One region of the Aromatoleum evansii genome, then DNA from elsewhere that is predicted to be linked to it. Evidence: predicted binding sites of a transcription regulator. Region 1 holds the regulator's gene; the other holds the start of a gene.
The links. Region 1 encodes FNR, which switches genes on or off when oxygen is low (the NO sensors DNR and NnrR bind a similar motif). Its sites were predicted from a motif close to TTGANCTAGNTCAA; they were not measured.

Region 1 (9,963 bases):
CCGTCGGGCCGCGTTCTGGTGGCGGAAGTGGTTGAACGCGGTTGCGCCGACCAATTTCTTCTGGACCAATCCGGTCGCCATCCGCAAGGCCATGGAGACGAAGGGCGAGAGCCTCGCCGAAGGCGTACGCAACATGCTCGCGGACCTCGAGGCGGGCGAAATCCGCCTGAGCAGCCCGGGCGATTTCAAGGTGGGGGTCACGCTGGGCACGACCGCGGGAACGGTCGTGTTCCGCAATCAGCTGCTGGAGGTGATCCACTACGCGCCGACGCAGCCGAAGGTGCATGCCGAGCCAGTCGTGATCGTCACGCCATGGATCAACAAGTTCTACATTCTCGATCTGACGCCGAAGAAGAGCATGGTCCGCTATCTGCTGGATCAGGGCCTGGACGTGTTCATCACGAGCTGGAAGAACCCCGATCAGTCGATGCGCGACGTCACCTTCGATGCCTATCTGGAGGAGGGCGTCCAGGCGATCGTCGAAACGGCGCGCAGCTTCACCGGCGCAGCCAAGGTGCATGCTGTCGGCTACTGTATCGGCGGCACGGCGCTGGCGATGTACATGGCGTGGGCGAATCGCCGCTTCCCCCCGAACGAGGTGCCGGTGGCCGACTGGACGCTGTTCACGACGCTGGTCGACTTCCATCGGCCCGGGGATATCGAGGTATTCATCGATGAGGCGAGCGTCCGCTACCTTTCCGAGAACATGGCGCGCAAGGGCTTCCTCGAAGGCAAGGAAATGGCGTCCGCCTTCCGCCTGCTCCGTTCCAACAGCCTGATCTGGCACTACGTCGTGCACGGCTGGCTGTACGGCGAGGCGCCCGCGCCCTTCGATGTGCTGTACTGGAACATGGATGCCACACGCATGCCCTATGCAATGCATGCGTGGTACCTGCGCGAGCTCTATCTCGAGAATCGCCTTATCGAGGTGGATGGCCTGACGATCTCGGGGCAGCCGATCGATCTGTCCCGCATCGTCCAGCCGCTGTATGCCGTGGGAGCCGAGGACGACCACATCGCGCCGTGGGCGCAGGCGTATCGCGTCAATAATATCGTCACCGGGCCGCGGCGTTTCGTGCTGTCGAGCTCGGGCCACATCCTTGGCATCGTCAACCCGCCGGTGAATCCGCCCAGGCGCAAGTACTGGGTCGCGGCGGCCCGACGCACGGACAAGGCGGACGACTGGCGCAAGCACGCCGAGGAGCATGAGGGCAGCTGGTGGAACGACTGGGTCGCCTGGCTCAAGCCGCGCTGCGGCGAGCTTGTCGACGCCCGCCCTGCCGCGTCCGCGGCCTTTCCCGAGATTGCCCGGGCTCCGGGGCAATACGTGCTCGAGCGCTGATCCGATCCCGGCTCGACGGCTGAGCCGGGGGCGCTACCCCCGATTGACCCCTGTCAAGGTGCCCCGCGGCCTGCGCACAGAGAATCCCCCGAAAGCCCCGCCAGACGGTGCCGGTCAGCCCTGATGGCGGGCCAGGCGGGCGGGGTCCAGCAGGGAGATGTGTTTACCGTGTACCGTGATGAGTCCGGCTTCGGACAGGTCGTGAAAAATCCGCGACAGCGTTTCGGGCGTCAGATTGAGCCGCGAGGCGATGACCTGCTTGCTTGTCGGCAGGGCGATGTCGCAGGCGCCGTCGCTTTCGCCGTCGACCTGCTGCAGCAGGTAGCCGATCACCCGCTGCATGCTCGAGCGCAGGGAGTAGGTCTCGACGTCCTGGATCATGCCGTGCAGGCGGATCGCCATGCCGGCGAGGAGTTTGCGTGCGAATCCCGGATCCTGGTCGATCAGTTCCGATACCACCGCCTGGCCGATGTGCAGCAGCTGCGTCGTGGTGAGGGCTTCGGCGAACACCGGGTACGGGCGGTTGAGGAACATCACGGCCTCGCCGAAGGTGTGCATGGGGCTGATGATTTCGACAACTTTTTCGTTGCCCTGCGCGGACGACACGGCGAGCTTCATCTGACCCGAAACGACGTAGTAGAAGCCGTGCACGGGATCGCCGCGCTGGAACAGGATTTCGCCCTTCTCGAGATGGCGTTCGCGGGTGAAGCGGGCGACACGGTCGATCTCCTCTGCGGTCAGTTCGCCGAAGAAAGAAACCTGGCGCAGAGCGGCGGGGATATCGACTGGACGGTTGGGCATTTCGGACTCCGTGGGGAAACTCGTGCATTCTAACCCGCAACCCAATACGGGCCGCGATCCTGTGCCTCGGCGACTGTCTCCGTTGGGCGCGACAACGGACAAGGCGCAGGCTCGAGCAAAGCCGGCTTCGGGCTCCTTGATGCTGTTTGTCGCGCCGCACAGGACACTGTTCCTTTCCGGCGCCGTGATGCTTCTCGTGAGCTTTGCGCTGTGGGCCATCGAGCTCGGCGCCCGCGCGGGGCTGCTGCCTGCGATCGGCTGGGTGTTCCCCCCGGGGTGGATGCACGCCCTGCTCGTGACGGGCGGCGTCTTCCCCCTGTTCATGTTCGGATTTCTCCTCACCGCCATGCCACGCTGGCAGGGATACGACGAGATTGCGGCGGGGCGCTGGCTCTGGTCGTGGCGCCTGCTCGCTGCCGGGTGGGCCCTCGTTACGGTGGGGATGATCGCGCCGGGCGTTGCCATGGCGGGCTTGGTGCTCGTGCTTGCCGGATGGGGCGGGATGCAGCGCATCCTGTGGCAGGTCGCGCATCATGGCGATCTGGAGGCCCTGCATGCTCGCGTGGTGTGCTACGCGATGATCGCCGGAATGGTTGCCGTACTTGCCTGGCTCGGTTTTGCGCTGAGCGGCGATCCGGTCTGGGCGCGTATTGCGATCGAGCTTGCGGTGTTCTGCTCGCTGTTGCCGGTGTTCTTCAGTGTGTGCCATCGCATGGTGCCCTTCTTTTCCAGCGGCGTGATCCCGTCCTACGTCATGGTGCGTCCGCTGTGGGTTCTGGTGCTGGTCGTCGGGGGCAGCGTCATGCATGCCGTGTTCGACGTCGCGGGATGGTTGTCGCTGCGCTGGATCGCGGATGCACCCGCCGCGGTCGCGGCCCTGTGGCTGTCGCGGCAGTGGCGGCCGGTGCCGGCGATGAAGGTGCCCCTGCTGGGGATGCTCCACATCGGCTTTCTGTGGCTGGGAATCGCGCTGACCCTCTTCGCGATCCAGAGCGCGGCCTCGCTGCTCGGGTACAACATGCTGGGCATGGCCCCGCTGCATGCGCTGGGTGTCGGATTCTTCGGGTCCGTCCTGATGGCGATGGTGTCGCGGGTCACCCTCGGGCATTCGGGTCGCAAGCTCGCAGCAGATCGCCTGACTTGGGGACTTTTCCTCGGTCTCGAACTCGTCGTCGTCGTGCGGATCACGGCTGAGCTCGTCCCCGCAGGCTGGTCGGCGCTCGTCATGCTGCTGGCTGTGCTCGGTTGGCTGGGCGTGTTCGGCGCCTGGGCAACGCGCTATCTGCCGATCTACTGGCGCCCGCGCAGCGACGGGCGTCCGGGTTGAGCGCATGTACCCGGCGATCAAGCACCTGCACATCCTGTGTGCGATCCTGAGCATCAGCGGCTTCCTGCTGCAGGGCATGTGGATGCTGCTGCGCAGCCCCCTGGTGGATCACCGCGTCACGCGCACTCTGCCGCATGTGATCGACACGGTGTTTCTCGGCAGCGCGATCACGCTGGCGACGATGAGCGGCCATTACCCCTTCGTCGCGCCGTGGGTCACCGCCAAGGTCGTCGCGCTTGTCGTCTATATTCTTCTTGGCGCGACCGCGCTGCGCTGGGGACGCACCATGCGCGTCCGGGTAATGGCGCTGCTGGCGGCCCTGCTTGTTTTTTCATGGATCGTGTCGGTGGCACTGAGCAAGCACCCGGCAGGATTCCTCGCGTATGCCGGAGTGTTCCAATGACCGATTCGCTGATCCCTTCCTCGCCCGGTTTCGAGACGCCTCTCGAGATGCTCGAGGCCTGCCATGAGCGCCTGCAGGCGCAGCTTGCGACCCTGGCACGGCTCGCCGCATGGCTGCCGGAGCATGGTCCGGACAAGCAGGCGCAGCAGGCTGCCGCCAACGTGATGCGTTACTTCGACGTCGCTGCCGTCAAGCATCATCAGGACGAGGAGGACGACCTTTTCCCCGTCCTGCGCGCGCGTGCCGATGAGGCCCGGCGTGCCGAACTCGGCACGCTCATCGACTGGATCCTGGCGGATCACCAGAAGCTCTTTGCCGGCTGGGCGCGGATGCGCACGCGTCTTGAGCGCATTGCCGCCGGGGAAGCGACCGATCTCACACCGGCGGACGTCGACGCGTTCGCGGATGCCTATCGCCGCCACATTCAGCGCGAGGAGGGCGAGCTGTTGCCAATTGCGCGCAATCTGCTGTCCGAAGAAGACATCGCCGCCCTGTCCGGCACGATGACTGCGCGACGGCGTCAATAACGGCCGAGGGCGACGGGCGTATGAAGAGGGAAAGCCCCTTCAGGGGCGCGGCGTGGGGTGCTGGATCAGCCGCTTCAGGCCGACGATGTCCAGAATGCGGATGTGTTTCTGCTGAACTGCGATCAGCCCTTCGTCCTGGAACTTCGAAAAGGCGCGCGACACAGTCTCCAGCTTTAGGCCGAGATAGGAGCCGATCTCCTCGCGGGTCATGCGCAGGTGGAACTCCGCCGGAGAAAAGCCGCGCGCCGTGAAACGCTGGGACATGTTGAGCAGGAAGGCCGCCAGGCGCTCTTCCGCACGCATCGAGCCGAGGAGGGTCATCACGCCATGGTCGCGCACGATTTCGCGGCTCATCACCTTGTGGAACTGCAGCTGCAGCCCCTCGACCACGCGCGAAAGCTCCTCGAGCTTGCTGTATGCGATGACGCACACCTCGCTGTCTTCCAGCGCGATCGCGTTGCAGGAATGGGCTTCGGTGCTGATGCCGTCGAGTCCGAGCATCTCCCCGGTCATCTGGAAGCCGGTGACCTGTTCGCGCCCGTCCTCAAGCAGCACGTCGGTCTTGAATGAGCCGGCGCGGATCGCGTAGATTGCCTCGAAGGGATCGCCCGCGCGATACAGGTGCTGCTGGCGCTTGATCTTGCGACGTGCGCCGACGAGTTCGTCGAGACGGTCGATTTCCGATTCCGACATCCCGAACGGCAGGCACAGCTCGACCAGATTGCACTGGGAGCATGCGACCTTCAGACTCGCAACTGTAATCGGCACCGTCGCCTTCATTTGCACGATAATATTGTTCCTTCTACATCGACCGAGAAGTGGCAGGCGCCTGTCGGAATGTACCGTTGATCCACGTCAACCACGAAACTGCGGCTTTTTGAGATCGTACGGAATGCACTCAAGCGATACAACCATGACCAGTCAGAAAGATCTTGTTTTCGACCAGCAGTTGATTCGTCGGTTCGACATCAACGGGCCGCGTTACACGTCCTACCCGACGGCCGATCGCTTCGTCGAAGCGTTCGATGCCCGTGCATTGCGGGACTGGCTGGCGCAACGCGGTGTGGGCGGCGTGAGTAAACCGCTCTCATTATACTTCCACATCCCCTTCTGTAACACGATCTGCTATTACTGCGCCTGCAACAAGATCATCACCAAGGATCATGCGCGCTCGGCCAAGTACCTGAAATATCTCGATAAGGAAATCGAGATGCAGGCAGCCGCGCTGGGCGGAAGCCATCAGGTCACGCAGCTGCACCTGGGCGGCGGCACGCCGACCTTCCTGTCGCACGACGAGCTGCGCCAGCTCATGGACTCGGTGCGCAAGCGCTTCACGCTGGTGCCGAACGGCGAATACTCGATCGAAGTCGATCCGCGCAAGGTCGATTTCGACACGGTCAAACTGCTCGCCGACCTTGGCTTCAACCGCATGAGCGTCGGTGTGCAGGACTTCAACGAGGACGTGCAGGAGGCGGTCAACCGCATCCAGAGCTACGACGAAACCAAGCTCGTGATCGATGCCGCCCGTGCCACCGGCTTCAAGTCGATCAGCATGGACCTGATCTACGGCCTGCCGCGCCAGAACATCATCAGCTTCAACCGCACGCTCGAGCAGGTGCTGGAGCTGTCGCCCGATCGCATCTCGCTGTACAGCTACGCCCACCTGCCGGGTCTGTTCAAGCCGCAGCGGCGCATCGCGATCAACGACATGCCGACGTCCGACACCAAGCTGCAGATCCTGCAGCTGGCGATCCGCCGCCTGACCGAGGCGGGCTATGTCTATATCGGCATGGATCACTTCGCGAAGCCGGACGACGAGCTGACGATCGCGCAGCGCCAGGGGCGCCTGCACCGGAATTTCCAGGGCTATTCGACGCAGGCCGAGTGCGACCTGCTGGCCTTCGGCGTCTCGGCGATCGGCAAGATCGGTCCGGTGTATTCGCAGAACGTGAAGACGCTCGACGAGTACTACGATGCCCTCGATCGCGACGAACTCCCCGTCCTGCGCGGCATCGAGCTTACTGCCGACGACCTGCTGCGCCGCTCGATCATCCAGGCGCTGATGTGCCATTTCGAGCTGTCGATCGACTCGATAGAGATCGCGCACTTGATCAAGTTCGACGAATATTTCGCCGACGAGCTCGAGGATCTCAAGGCGATGGAGGAGGCCGGGCTGCTGAAGGTCAGCGACAAGTGGATCAGCGTGCTGCCCCCGGGGCGTCTTCTGGTGCGGGGTATCGCAATGGTGTTCGACCGCTACCTGCGCGCAGACCGCGAGCGCGCGCGCTATTCGAAGGTCATCTGAACCGAGCGCACAGCCCGCGGGCGCGGGCTGTGCAGGGCAGGAGAAGGTGATACAGTGCGGGCGTCCTCGGGCGCCCGTTTCTTTTTGGGCTGCGGCCGCGGGCTTCTTCTGTCTTTCCCATCGTCGCCATGCCTGAAACCGGTTACATCGCAGCCTTCCTGATCGGCCTTCTGGGAGGCACGCACTGCGTCAGCATGTGTGGCGGCATCGTCGGTGCGCTCACCGTGAACATGCCCGGCCGGGCCGGTCGCCAGTGGCAGGTGCACCTCGCCTACAACCTCGGCCGGATTGCCACCTACACCGCGCTGGGCGGTGCCCTCGGTGCCCTCGGCACGGTGGGCATGCTGTTCTCGGACATCCTGCCGGTGCAGATGGGCCTGTACGTGCTCGCGAACCTGATGCTCGTCGCCCTGGGCTTGTACTTGACCGGCTTCACACGCCTGCTCGCGCCCGTCGAACGCGCGGGCCTCGTGCTGTGGAAACGCGTGCAACCTTTCACTGCACGCTTCATCCCCGCCCGTTCGGTCGGCCAGGCCTTGCCGCTAGGGCTGCTGTGGGGATTCCTGCCCTGCGGCCTCGTCTATAGCGTGCTGACGACTGCCCTGGTGACCGGCTCGGCAGGGCGCGGGGCGGGGCTGATGCTGGCCTTCGGGCTCGGTACGCTGCCCAACCTGATGCTTGCGGGGATGGTGTTCAAGCGCTTCCGCGACATCACGCGCAACCGCCGCGTCCGTTTCGTCGCCGGAATGCTCGTCCTCGGTTTCGGCGTGTTCGGGCTGTTCCATGCCCCCAGCCTCGGCGGCGCGCTCTGGCGCGGCGTCGTGTGCGAGGTGTGAGGGCTCAGCCAGGCCGTTGGTGTGGTGGCCGGGCGCGAGCCTTCACTCGCGTGCAGGGGGCTCGGCGGCGTTCGCGAGGGCGTGGAGGATCGGGCAGGGGGCGGGCGCCTCCGTATGCTCGCAACAGGACACGAGCCCCTGCAGCGCGCTGCGCATCTCCTCCAGCTGGCGGATGCGCGACTCGACATCCGCGATCTTCGCCTGGGCGAACGCGCGTGCCCGTTCGCGGTCTGTTTCTTCGTCCAGCGCGAGCAGCTCCGAGACCTCGTCGAGGCTGAAGCCGAGCGCTTGGGCACGGCGGATGAAGCGCAGGCGAGCGACTTCGTCCATTCCGTAGACGCGGAACGCGCCCCGGTGGGCGCCGTTCGCCGCGAGCAGGCCGCGACGCTGGTAATAGCGCACGGTTTCGACGCCGACTCCGGCGGATTTCGCCAGCGCACCGATGGTGAGGGTACTGATGGGGGTGTTCATGGGGGTTGACTCCGTACTTCGGTACAGGGTTTAGACTGCCACCAGACGTTCCGTTCCGCAAGCGCCGAACGGGCCGTGCGGATCCGGGGAGGATCCGGAACCTGGCGAATGGAGTGGTGCAGATGAGTGCTCCCGAAACGACAATGAAGAGCCCGACACTGGAGTTGCCGGTGTCCGGAATGACCTGCGCCGCGTGTGCGGCGCGGATCGAAAAGGTGCTGAAACGTCTGCCGGGGGTGGACGCCTCGGTCAATCTCGCCGCGGAAAAGGCGCGCGTGAGTTTCAGCGATCCGGCCAGCGGACCCGAGCAGGTGATCGCGGCGATCCGCAAGGCCGGATTCGATGTGCCGCAGGCGACGATGGAACTCGCCATCACGGGCATGACCTGTGCAGCGTGCGCGACTCGGTTGGAAAAGGTGCTCAACCGGCTGCCGGGCGTCGATGCGGCGGTGAATTTCGCGACCGAACGCGCGACGCTGCGCTTCCAGCCGGGGCTTGTCGTTCCCGAGGCCATTCGCGAGGCCGTGCGTCGCGCGGGCTTCGAAGGGGTGGAAACGGGCATCGCCGCGCGCGAGCAGCAGCGCCTGCAGCAGGCGCAGGCGTGGAAGTCGGACATGCGGCGCTTCTGGATCGCCGCGCTGCTCACCTTGCCGCTGCTGGCACAGATGCCCCTGATGTTCGGCGGGCAATGGGCGGGCGCGCACGAACTCGTTCCCCGCTGGCTGCAGCTGCTGCTCGCCACACCGGTGCAGTTCTGGATCGGCGCGCGCTTCTACCGCGGCGCGTGGTCCGCCCTGCGCGGGGGCGGGGCCAACATGGATGTGCTGGTGGTGCTCGGAACGTCGATGGCGTGGATCTACAGCACGGCGGTGACGCTGCTCGGTCGTCACGACCTGCACGTGTATTTCGAGGCGTCGGCGACGATCATCACGCTGATCCTGCTCGGCAAGTTGCTCGAGGCGCGTGCCAAGGCGCGCACGACGGCGGCGCTCGATGCCTTGCTGCGCCTGCAGCCCAAGCTCGCGTTCGTCGAGCGCGACGGCGAGATCGTTTCCGTTCCCGTGGAGACCCTGCAGCCCGAAGACCGCTTCGTGGTGCGCCCCGGCGATGCGATCCCGGTGGATGGCGAGGTCGAGTCGGGTGAGTCGGCGATCAACGAGGCAATGCTGACGGGGGAAAGCATGCCGGTCGACAAGCGCCCGGGCGACAAGGTGTTTGCGGCCACCCTGAATGGACAGGGGGTCTTGCGCTGCCGGGCGACCGGTGTCGGGGCGCATACGCTGCTGGCGGGAATCATTCGCATGGTCGAGCAGGCGCAGGGCTCGAAGGCGCCCGTGCAGCGGCTCGCGGACCGCATCGCGGCCGTTTTCGTCCCTGTCGTCGTGGCGATAGCGGCGCTTACTTTCGTCGGCTGGTGGTGGCTGGCGGGGGACTTCGCCCAGGCATTGATCAGCGCCGTTGCGGTGTTGGTGATCGCATGTCCCTGTGCGCTCGGGCTGGCGACCCCCACCGCGATCATGGTCGGAACGGGGCAAGGGGCCCGTGCGGGCATGCTGGTGAAAAATGCCGAGGCGCTCGAGCTGGCGGAAAGGATCAGGGTGCTCGCGGTGGACAAGACCGGCACGCTGACGGAGGGGGCGCCGGAGGTGAGCGACGTGATTCCCGCCGCCGGGTGGAGTCGCGAGGACTTGCTTGCGATCGCGGGCGCACTGGAGGCGACGAGCGCCCACCCGATCGCCGCGGCGATCGTCCGTGCCGCGCGCGAATCCGGGGCGCAGCGTGCTTCGGCGGAAGAGGTGGTGGCTGTAGGGGGCAAGGGACTTGCGGGGCGCGTCGAGGGGCGTGAGGTGCTCATCGGCACGCCGGGTTTCCTCGACGAGCGGCAGGCCTCGGTGGATGCCGCGGTTTGCGAGCGGATGGCGGCGGGGGGCAAGACCCTCGTGGCCGTGGC
Region 2 (9,963 bases), 2.6 Mb from region 1:
CGGGTGGATGTCTTCGGCGGCGAAGTTCGGCTCGATTTCGGTCGCGACGCCGTCGACGACCTTCACGTTCATGAAGTCCGGTCCTGCCACGCAGTTGTAGCAGTAGCTCGGGACCTTTCGCACCGACTGCGGATTGGTGGTTGTGGGCATGTCTCCCCCGTTTGCTTTTTTAGTGAACCCGCTCGGGATGCGAGTAGATGCTGTGGCGCTCGCCGCGCGCAAAACCGATCAGCGTGAGGCCCGCAGCCTGTGCGACGCGCACCGCCATGCCGGTGGGAGCGGAGACCGCCGCCACCACCGCAATGCCGACCGCCGCGGACTTCTGCACGATCTCGTAGCTCGCGCGACTGGTCATGAAGAGGAAACCGTCGGCGAAGGAGCGGCGTTCGCCGGCAATGGCGCCGATGAGCTTGTCGAGCGCGTTGTGCCGGCCGACGTCTTCGCGCACCAGCTCGACCCGACCGTCGAAACCACACCACGCGGCGGCATGCACGGCGCCAGTGAGCTCGAAGAGCTGCTGGCGCGACTGCAGCTCGCCTTGGGCGCGCTGCAGGGCGCCCACATCGAGCATGCCGGTCGCCCCGACCTTCGCGATCGGCCGACAGGCGAGCTGATCGAGGCTCTCGACGCCGCAGATGCCGCAGCCGGTGCGCCCCGTCATCGCGCGGCGGCGGGCGCGCAGCTGGGCGAAGCGCTCGCCCGCCAGCTGCATCTGCACTTCCGTGCCATGCGCGTGCTCGAGGACCTCGATGTCGAGGATCTCGCGGGCGTCGCCGGCGATGCCCTCGCTCAGGCTGAACCCGAGCGCGAAGTCCTCGAGGTCCTGCGGCGTGGCCATCATCACGGCATGCGAAAAACCGTTGTAAACCAGCGCGACCGGCACTTCCTCGGCCACCGAATCCTCGGCGCGAACCGCTGCGCCGTCGCTCCAGCGATCCACGCCGTAAATCCCGTGAGCATCTGCCATCGAAATCGCACCGTGCCGCATCGTCCACCTCGCTAACCGGATCTGAGTCGCCTGCCGATACCGACGCCACGGCCCCTACGACTTGCGTTCACGATACAAACTGAACGTCACGCGGTCAATCTTTTTGTATCGCTTTTTTCCTCATTGTTTGACTTACATCAATAACGGACAACACCCCCGGCGCGCTTCACTTCACCCGTCGCATCGTGCTCGTATCCAGCGCTTGCGACATGGCGTTAGAATCGTCCCACCCCATCCCCTCAGCGGCCCGCGGACGTACGAAATAACAGTGAAAAATCAATGAAAAGCCGTTTTCTCGAACAGTGGATCAACGACTACCTGGCCGAGCGCCGGGTGCGCGCGAACTCCCTGATCATCACCGTCTACGGCGACTTCATCGCGCCGCACGGCGGCACCGTCTGGCTCGGCAGCTTCATCCGGCTGGTCGAGCCCCTAGGCCTGAACGAGCGAATGGTGCGCACCAGCGTGTATCGCCTGTCGCAGGACAACTGGCTGGAATCGGAACAGATCGGGCGCAAGAGCTACTACAGCCTCACGGCCTCGGGCCGCCGGCGCTTCGAGCACGCCTACCGCCGCATCTACGACACCCCGCAGGACACCTGGAACGGCGAATGGCAGCTGGTCGTGCTGCCGTCCACGCTGGGCTCGCCCGAGCGCGACACCCTGCGCAAGGAGCTGTCGTGGGCGGGTTACGGCAACGTCGCACCGGGCGTCATGGGCCACCCATCGCCCGACACCGAAACGCTGCAGGAAATCCTTCAGGACACCGGCACGCAGGACAAGGTCGTGCCCATGCAGGCGTCGACGATCGGCGCCCTGTCGACCAAGCCGCTGCAGGATCTTGCACGCGAATGCTGGAATCTCGACGCCATCGAGGCGACCTACAGCGAATTCTCGGAGCGCATGCGCCCCGTCCTCCGCTCCCTGCGCAGCACGCGCGCACTCGACCCCGAGCAGTGCTTCCTGATCCAGACATTGACCATGCACGAGTTCCGCCGCGCGCTGCTGCACGATCCGCAACTCCCCGTGCAACTGATGCCGCGCGACTGGAGCGGGACTGCGGCACGCGCACTGTCACGCGCCATCTACCAGATCACCTGGCGGCATGCACAGCAGCACCTGATGGCGGTGTGCGAAACACCGAGCGGCGCACTGCCGGCCGCGGCGCCCTACTACTACAAACGCTTCGGCGGACTCGAAACGGAGCCCACGGAAACGGAAACGGCGGAAAATTGATCTTCGCCCAAGGGTAACGGGAATGTTCTCGTAGGGCGGAAGTAGCCAGAGGCGTATCCCGCCGTTCGCGGGTGGAGCATGGCGGTACGGCCGCGCGGCGGGATACGCTGCGCTACTCCCGCCCTACGTTCACGGTGATTACGCCGCCAGCGGCACGATCGCTTCGACCGGACAGACCTCCTTGCACTGCGGCGTATCGTAGTGCCCTTCGCACTCGGTACACTTGCCAGCGTCAATGACGAAGTATTCGCCGCCGGCCGAGATCGCCTCGTTCGGGCATTCCGGAATGCACACGTCACAGGTAATGCAGTCGTCGATGATTTGCAGCGCCATTTTCTTGATCTCCTCGTTGTTCTGGAAATGATTGTCTCTGCTGGGGTTGGGGGTGCGCTCGATAGGCCCGCACCCCGCGCTGATCGCCGTCACAGCGCGAAATCGGCTTCCAGTTCCGCCACCGCCACTGCGCCCTTCGGCTCCGGCTGCCAGGCCGGGCGGTTGCCCTTGTACAGCACCTTGCCGACGTTGAAGCCGTCGTCGGTCATCAGGCGCCGGGCGGCGCGTGCGGCGTCGTCGGTCACATCCACCACCGCGGTGCGCACCATGTGCTTCCACTCCTGCTGTTCGGGACGGAAGGTCACGCACGGGCTCAAGACCTGCACCAGCGAGAAGCCCGGGTGGCGGATCGCCTGGGTGATGATGTCGGCGACGTTGTTGGGGTCCGAGCTCGAGCAACGCGCAACGAAGTTCGCCCCCGCGGCCAGTGCCACCACCAGCGGATGGAAGGACTCGATGCCCGCGCCGTCCGGGGTGAGCTTGCTGCCCTCCCAGTCCGGCTCGGTGGTCGGCGAGGCCTGACCCTTGGTCATGCCGTAGACCTGGTTGTCCATGACGATGTAGGTGAGGTCGACGTTCCTGCGACAGGCGTGCAGGAAGTGATTGCCGCCGATCGAGAAGCCGTCGCCGTCGCCGCCCGTCACCAGCACCGTGAGGTCGGGGCGTGCGATCTTGAGGCCGGTGGCGACCGGCAGCGCGCGGCCATGCACGCCGTGGAAGCCATACACGCTGGTGTAGGCCGGGATGCGCGAGGAGCAGCCGATGCCCGACACCACCGCGACGTTCTCCGGCGCGAGCTGCATCGAGGCGAGCGCCCGGGTGATCGCGGCGAGCACCGAGTAGTCGCCGCAGCCCGGGCACCAGATCGGCTTCACTTCCGACTTGTAGTCCTTGGCGGTGTATTCCCGCTGTTTGACGCAGGCGTCCATGCTCAGCTCCACTGGGTGATGTGTTCGACGATGGCGCCGGGGCGAAACGGCAGCGGTCCGGGATGGTGCAGCGTGCGCACCTGGCGCGGCAGGTCGTACTGGGCGCGCAGGTAGCGGTGGAACTGGCCGCTGTGCGATTGCTCGACGACGAGCACGCGCTCGACGCCTTCGAGCGCGGCGGCGAATTTCTCCGGCTGCACCGGCGAGATCAGGCGCACGGCGACGAGTTTCACCCGGTGACCGGCGGCGCGCAGGCGGGCGAGCGCCTCGCGCGCGGGGCCAGCGCTCGAGCCCCAGGTGAGGATCGCGGTGTCGGCATCCTCATCGCCGGTGATGTCGGCCCAGTGGTCGCCGTAGTTGTAGCCGGTGAGTTTTCTCAGGCGCTTATCGAGCTGGGCCTGGTGATCGGACGCTTGCGACGAGGGGGTACCGGTCTCGTTGTGTTCGAGGCCATCGGCCGTGTACATGAAGCCCGCCATGCCGGGAATGGCCATGGGCGAGACGCCCGAGGCGGTGTTGGCGTAGCGCTTGTACTGCACGCCTTCGGCCAGCGCCGCGGGCCTCTCACGCTGGCCGATGAAGCTCACTGCGGCCGCGCGCGGCATAACTGCCCGCGCCTGCCCCATCGCCTGGTCGGTGAGGACGATGGCGGCGGTCTGCAGGCTTTCGGCGAGATGCACGGCCCACTGGGTCGTGAACAGGCAGTCGGCGACCGAGGTCGGGGCGAGCACGAGGTGCGGGGCATCCCCGTGCAGGCCATACACGGCAATGTTGAGGTCGGCCTGTTCGGACTTCGTCGCGATACCGGTCGAGGGGCCGACGCGCATCACGTCGATGACGACGATCGGAACTTCGGCCGCCACGGCGAGGCCTAGCGATTCGGTCATCAGCGCGAGGCCGGGGCCGGAGGTAGCTGTGAGCGAGGGCACGCCGCCGTAGGAGCCGCCGATGATCTGGTTGATGGAGGCGAGTTCGTCTTCGGCCTGCACGAGCACGCCGCCGACCTTGGGCAGCGCGGGAGCGAGCCATTCGAGGACTTCGGTCGCCGGGGTGATCGGGTAGGCGGCGACGAAGCGCACGCCGCCGCGCAGCGCGCCCATGCCGGTCGCTTCGTTGCCGGTGATGCTCCAGCGCTCGCTGGTGTCCGCCTTGCCCGCGGGCAGGCGCGGCACGGCGGGGAAATCGGCCGCCGCTTCGACGCCGGCGCGGAAGGCAGCGAGGCTCGCGGCAATCGCCTCCTCGCCCTTGCGTTTCAAGGTGTCGCGCAGCACGCCGACGACGACATCCTCGGTGAGGCCGATCAAGGCGGCGATCGCGCCGAAGGCGACCATGTTGGGGCGTCCGTCGGGGATCTTCTTCGCCAGCGCCTTCATCGGCAGCGCGATCTGCTGCGCGCCGCTGCGGGTAAACACTTCAGGAGTCTCGCCTTCGCCGGGGTCGCCGATGATCAGGCTATGCGGCCCCAACGGGATCTCGGCGGCGAAGCGGCCGACGTTCTGCCAGTCGACGCCCACCAGGAGGTGGAAGCAGTCGTCATGCGAGGCGATGGGCTCCGTGCCCAGCCGCAGCATCACCGCCGCCTCACCGCCGCGGATCTGCGGGCCCGACGAGCGCGTCATGTACGCGTACCAGCCGGCGCGCGCCGCTGCCTCCAGCAGCAGGCTGCCCGCGGTCACCACCCCCGCCCCGCCGCTGCCTGCCATCACCAGGGAAACCGTCTGCCCGCTCATTCGACCCTCCGTCTGCGACGACTGGAACCGGCGCGTGAAGCACGCGCCCCGATGAGCAAACTCTACCGATCGCATTGCTCCATGTCAAATTGTTTGTGTTCCACTATTTTTATCAACGTTTGGACGGCATACTTGGGAGACCCAACGTTTTGTTTTTCCCCATATTCATTCCATGACACAAAAAAAATCGACGGAAAGGAAAGGCCTCGACTTCGGCATGCTCCCCAGCCTGGCTGGCTACCAGCTGCGCTTGGCGCAGATCGCGATCTTCCGTGACTTTGCCGAAGGGCTCGGCGAATTCGACGTCACCCCCGGCCTGTTCGGCATTCTCGTGATCATCGAGGCCAACGCGGGGCTCAAGCAGACCGAGCTCGCCCGCGCCGCCCACCTCGACCGTTCGACCGTCGTCTCCGTCATCGACAACCTCGAGCGCCGCAACCTGGTCGAGCGCCGTCCGGCCGAAAACGACCGCCGCTCGAACTCCCTCGTGCTCACCGCCGATGGCGTCGCCCTGCTCAAGAAGCTCAAGCGCCGCGTGCAGGAACACGAAAAGCGGCTCGTCGAGCACCTCAACGAGGACGAACGCACGACCCTGGTCACGCTGCTGCAGAAGATCTTTCCCGAGCACCGCTGAGGCGTCCGGGCATGCCCGAAATTTCCCGCTTTCTCGGCATCATCGTGGCGATGTTCTACAACGACCACGCGCCACCGCACTTTCATGCGCGGTACGGCGAACATAAAGTCGAGATCGCCATCGAAACCCTTGCGGTGTTGGCCGGATCATTCCCGCCGCGGGCACTCGGCCTCCTGATCGAATGGGCCGCAGCACATCGCGCCGATTTGATGGAAGATTGGGAACTTGCAAGGGTTCATGCCGAACTCAAGCGTATTGCCCCATTGGAGTGAACGCCATGGTGATGCACGACGTAACGGCCGTGAAGGTCCTCACCCCACCATGCCTCGAACTCAGGTTCGATGACGGCAGTATCGGTGTCGTCGACATCGCAAGCATCATCGGCACATTCGACGGAGTATTTGCGCCGCTGAGCGACGCCAGCTACTTCCGCACGGTGCGTGTCGCTCCGGAACTCGGCACGATCGTCTGGCCAAATGGCGCAGACCTGTGCCCCGACGTGCTCTACGACTGCGTCATCCGGAACGCAGCCACGACCCCATCGTGACAGCCCCACAACCCGGAAACCCGCTCCACGGCGTCACGCTCGAAGCCATGCTGACCCGCCTGGTGGAGCACTATGGCTGGGCGTCGCTCGGCGAGCACATCGCCATCCGTTGCTTCACGCACGAGCCCAGCATCCCTTCCAGCCTGAAATTCCTGCGGCGCACCCCCTGGGCGCGCGAAAAGGTGGAGTCGCTGTACCTCTACATGCTGCGCGCGCAGGCAAGGAATACGAAATGACCTACGAAGAACATCTGGATGAAGTCACGACGCTGATCACCGAGAAGTACAACATCGAAGACCAGGCCGCCATCGACATGGTGATGCGCGCCCAGGCGGACGATTTCTTCACGCTGCACGACGACGATCCGTCGATCTGCACGCTCGACCGCGCCCACGCCGACGCGCGGGCCGTCTACAAGAAGTACCGTTGAGGAGAGCCCCCGATGTCCATGCACACTGCCACGATCGAATGGTCCCGCGCCCCGCACGAAGCCGACCCGAAGACCTTCACCCGCAACCACGTCGCCACCATGGCCGGCGGCCAACAGGTGAAGATGTCCTCGTCGCCGGACTTCCTCGGCGATCCGCACTGTGCCGACCCCGAGCAAATGGTCATCAGCGCCCTCGCCAGCTGCCACATGCTGTTCTTCCTCGCGCTCGCGGACGTGAAAGGTTTCCCGGTGGCCCACTACAGCGACAATCCGGTCGGCGAACTCGGCAAGACGGACAAGGGCATGGCGCTCACACGCATCGTCCTGTCGCCGCGCGTCGGCTTCGTCGACAAGCAACCCGACGCCGACACGCTCGCCGCGATCCACGCCAGCGCCCACAAGCGCTGCTTCATCGCCAATTCGCTGACCGCCAAGGTCGAGCTCGACCTCGGCTGATCAAGGCCCGCTCACCCCGGCGCGCGCCCCGTGCGCCGGGCAAGGTTCGCGATCTGTGCTATAGCGGAACATCGACCGGCCCGGAGTCGAAAATGTCCTCGCTGCGCTGCCTTGCCGCGGCCCTTGTCCTCTTGCTGCAGGCCCTGCCATCCACGGCGCACGCGGCCGATGCGGCGCTGATCGAAGCGCTGCGCACGGGCGGCTACGTACTCTACTTCCGGCACGCCCAGACGGACTGGACGCAATCGGACCGATCGAAGGATGCGGGCTGGGCAAGCTGCGCGCCAGCGCGAATGCGCCAGCTTTCGGAGGCCGGCCGTGAAACGGCCCGCCAGGTCGGGGACGCACTGCGGCGACTGAAGATCCCGGTCGGACAAGTCCTCGCGAGCGAATTCTGCCGCACCCAGGAGACGGCACGATTGCTCGGCCTTGGCGACGTCGCCGTAACCCGCGCATTGATCAACGAGTCCCATGCCGACCATGCCGGCGGAACCGCCGCGCTGCGCGACGCCGCGAAACGGCTGATGGCCACTCCGCCGCCGAAGGGAACGAACACCGTGCTGGTCGCGCATGGAAACGTATTCATGCTGGTCTCCGACCGACGCCCGGTGGAGGCCGGTGCGGCTGTGCTACGTCCGGACGGTCGCGGCGGATTCGAGGTCGTCGCACATGTGGGGCCGGAGGAGTGGATCCGGCTCGCACAGGAACAATGAGCGGCGGAAGGAGGACGGGCGATGCGCGGGATCAACTGGATCGGAGCCCTGCTCTTCGTCGCGACGTCCGTCGCAGGGGCAGGCGAAGTACGTGTCGAGCGCTTTGCAGTTCCCGCGGGCGCACACCCGCACGACATCGCGCCGGCATCGGAACCCGGTGGACCGGTGTGGTACACCGCGCAGCGGCAGGGCGCGCTCGGCGTCCTCGACCCCGCCACCGGGAAGACGCGCCACATCCCGCTCGGCCGCGGCTCCGCGCCGCACGGCGTGATCGTCGGCCCGGACGGCGCGCCATGGATCACCGACAGCGGGCTCAATGCGATCGTCCGTGTCGATCCCAGGTCCTTCGAAGTCACGCGCTACCCCCTGCCCGAAGGCGGCTACGCCAACCTAAACACCGCCGCCTTCGACGGCAGGGGCATCCTGTGGTTCACCGGCCAGTCGGGCATCTACGGTCGGCTCGATACCAGGACCGGCGCGGTGCAGGTGTTCGACGCCCCGCGCGGCCGCGGCCCCTACGGCATCACGGCCACACCGGGCGGCGAGATCTACTACGCCTCGCTCGCCGGCAGCCACATCGCGCGCATCGACACGCAGACCGGCAAGGCCGAAGTCATCGAGCCGCCGACGCCGAACCAGGGCGCACGGCGCGTGTGGTCGGACAGCAAGGGCTGGATCTGGGTCAGCGAATGGAACTCGGGGCAACTCTCGCGCTTCGACCCCAAGACCCGGGAATGGCGCGCGTGGCGGGTACCCGGCGACGGCCCCAAGCCCTACGCCGTCTACGTCGACGCGCGCGACCACGTGTGGGTCAGCGACTTCGGCGCAAACGCGATGCACCGCTTCGACCCGGCGAGCGAGCGCTTCGAGACCTTCCCCTCCCTCGACTCGAACGCCGCAATCCGCCAGATCCTCGGGCGGCGCGGCGAGGTGTGGGCGCCGGAATCCGGTACCGACCACCTCACCGTCTATCGCACGGAATGAACGCCACAGGCCTCAGAACGGCAGCACTAGCTTGAACCACGCCTTGTCGCCGCGAAAACGGTTCTCGGCTTCCGTTTCGTGGTGCCACTGCGCGATGAACATCGTGCCGTTCTTGTTCGTGTAGCTCACGCTCGGCCCGATCGCGAACACCTCGCCCTTGCGCCCCTTCGACCACACCCCCGGGACCTCCGGCAGAGTCTCGCCCTCCAGCTTGTCGTTCTCGGTCTGCTTCAGGTAATAACCCGAAAGACCCACCGCCCACGGCCCGAAGTGCTTGCCGAGGACGTAATCCATATGGAAATCGTCGCCCGACTCGTAATCCATCTTGGGCATGCCGGGCGCGAGGCGGAAGTCCTTGTTCTTGCGCTTGATGTTGTACATGAACTTGCCGGACACCTCCCAGCCGTCGTCCGACAGCCAGGTCGCCGCGAAGATCGGCTCCAGGCTCCAGTAGTTCGTGCCGATGCTCTTCCTCGGATCGCCCGACTTGTAGGCCCCGGTCGGCATGTTGAGGTCAAGCGCCACCGTCCAGTGCAGGTTCTTGGTGTGCCACGCGATGATGATCGGGTTGAAGGTGATGTCGCCCAGCCCCGTCACCGTCTTGCTGTCCCCGCCCAGCTTCACCTTCTGTTGCACGACCGGCACGATGAGATGCATCCCCCAGTCGCCGCCGAGGATCTTCGTGTCAGTCATCTTGATGAAGCGCAGCGCGTCGAACCACGCGTCCACCTCGGCCCCCGGCACCTTGTCGCCGCTCCCGTCGCGCAGCTTGCCGCTGTAGTGGCCGAAATAGTTGAGGAAGTAGTTGCCCGGCGGCGGCACCGCCCCCGCCAGCCAGCTTTCGGCGCCGTTGGGATATTGGTCGCCGCCCTCCTTCGCGACGGCATTGCCGGCGGCGAGGACTGCGAGTGCGACTGCTGCGGTGATGTATCTGAATTTCATCGTGTCTCCTCCCTGATTCTTATGCCGGTCAGAACGGGAAA

Region 2: the regulator FNR is predicted to act here: its motif matches at 5,291-5,304, upstream of U5817_RS17905 (2-oxoacid:acceptor oxidoreductase subunit alpha).

What each region holds. Positions count from the first base shown of each region.
Region 1 covers NZ_CP141259.1:1,246,483-1,256,445, forward strand. Annotated here, with positions in the region: gene U5817_RS05645 (PHA/PHB synthase family protein) at 1-1,342, shown strand, start outside; gene U5817_RS05650 (Crp/Fnr family transcriptional regulator) at 1,457-2,143, opposite strand; gene U5817_RS05655 (NnrS family protein) at 2,331-3,470, shown strand; gene U5817_RS05660 (SirB2 family protein) at 3,475-3,873, shown strand; gene U5817_RS05665 (hemerythrin domain-containing protein) at 3,870-4,400, shown strand; gene fnr (fumarate/nitrate reduction transcriptional regulator Fnr) at 4,440-5,180, opposite strand; gene hemN (oxygen-independent coproporphyrinogen III oxidase) at 5,314-6,705, shown strand; gene U5817_RS05680 (sulfite exporter TauE/SafE family protein) at 6,834-7,541, shown strand; gene U5817_RS05685 (MerR family transcriptional regulator) at 7,584-8,012, opposite strand; gene U5817_RS05690 (heavy metal translocating P-type ATPase) at 8,135-9,963, shown strand, end outside.
Region 2 covers NZ_CP141259.1:3,824,449-3,834,411, forward strand. Annotated here, with positions in the region: gene U5817_RS17880 (molybdopterin-dependent oxidoreductase) at 1-150, opposite strand, end outside; gene fdhD (formate dehydrogenase accessory sulfurtransferase FdhD) at 170-967, opposite strand; gene paaX (phenylacetic acid degradation operon negative regulatory protein PaaX) at 1,268-2,224, shown strand; gene U5817_RS17895 (YfhL family 4Fe-4S dicluster ferredoxin) at 2,363-2,557, opposite strand; gene U5817_RS17900 (2-oxoacid:ferredoxin oxidoreductase subunit beta) at 2,647-3,486, opposite strand; gene U5817_RS17905 (2-oxoacid:acceptor oxidoreductase subunit alpha) at 3,489-5,216, opposite strand; gene U5817_RS17910 (MarR family winged helix-turn-helix transcriptional regulator) at 5,434-5,850, shown strand; gene U5817_RS17915 (DUF4160 domain-containing protein) at 5,862-6,122, shown strand; gene U5817_RS17920 (DUF2442 domain-containing protein) at 6,128-6,397, shown strand; gene U5817_RS17925 (VF530 family protein) at 6,394-6,633, shown strand; gene U5817_RS17930 (hypothetical protein) at 6,630-6,827, shown strand; gene U5817_RS17935 (OsmC family protein) at 6,840-7,283, shown strand; gene U5817_RS17940 (histidine phosphatase family protein) at 7,376-7,996, shown strand; gene U5817_RS17945 (lyase) at 8,018-8,980, shown strand; gene U5817_RS17950 (transporter) at 8,993-9,922, opposite strand; gene U5817_RS17955 (aldehyde dehydrogenase family protein) at 9,951-9,963, opposite strand, start outside.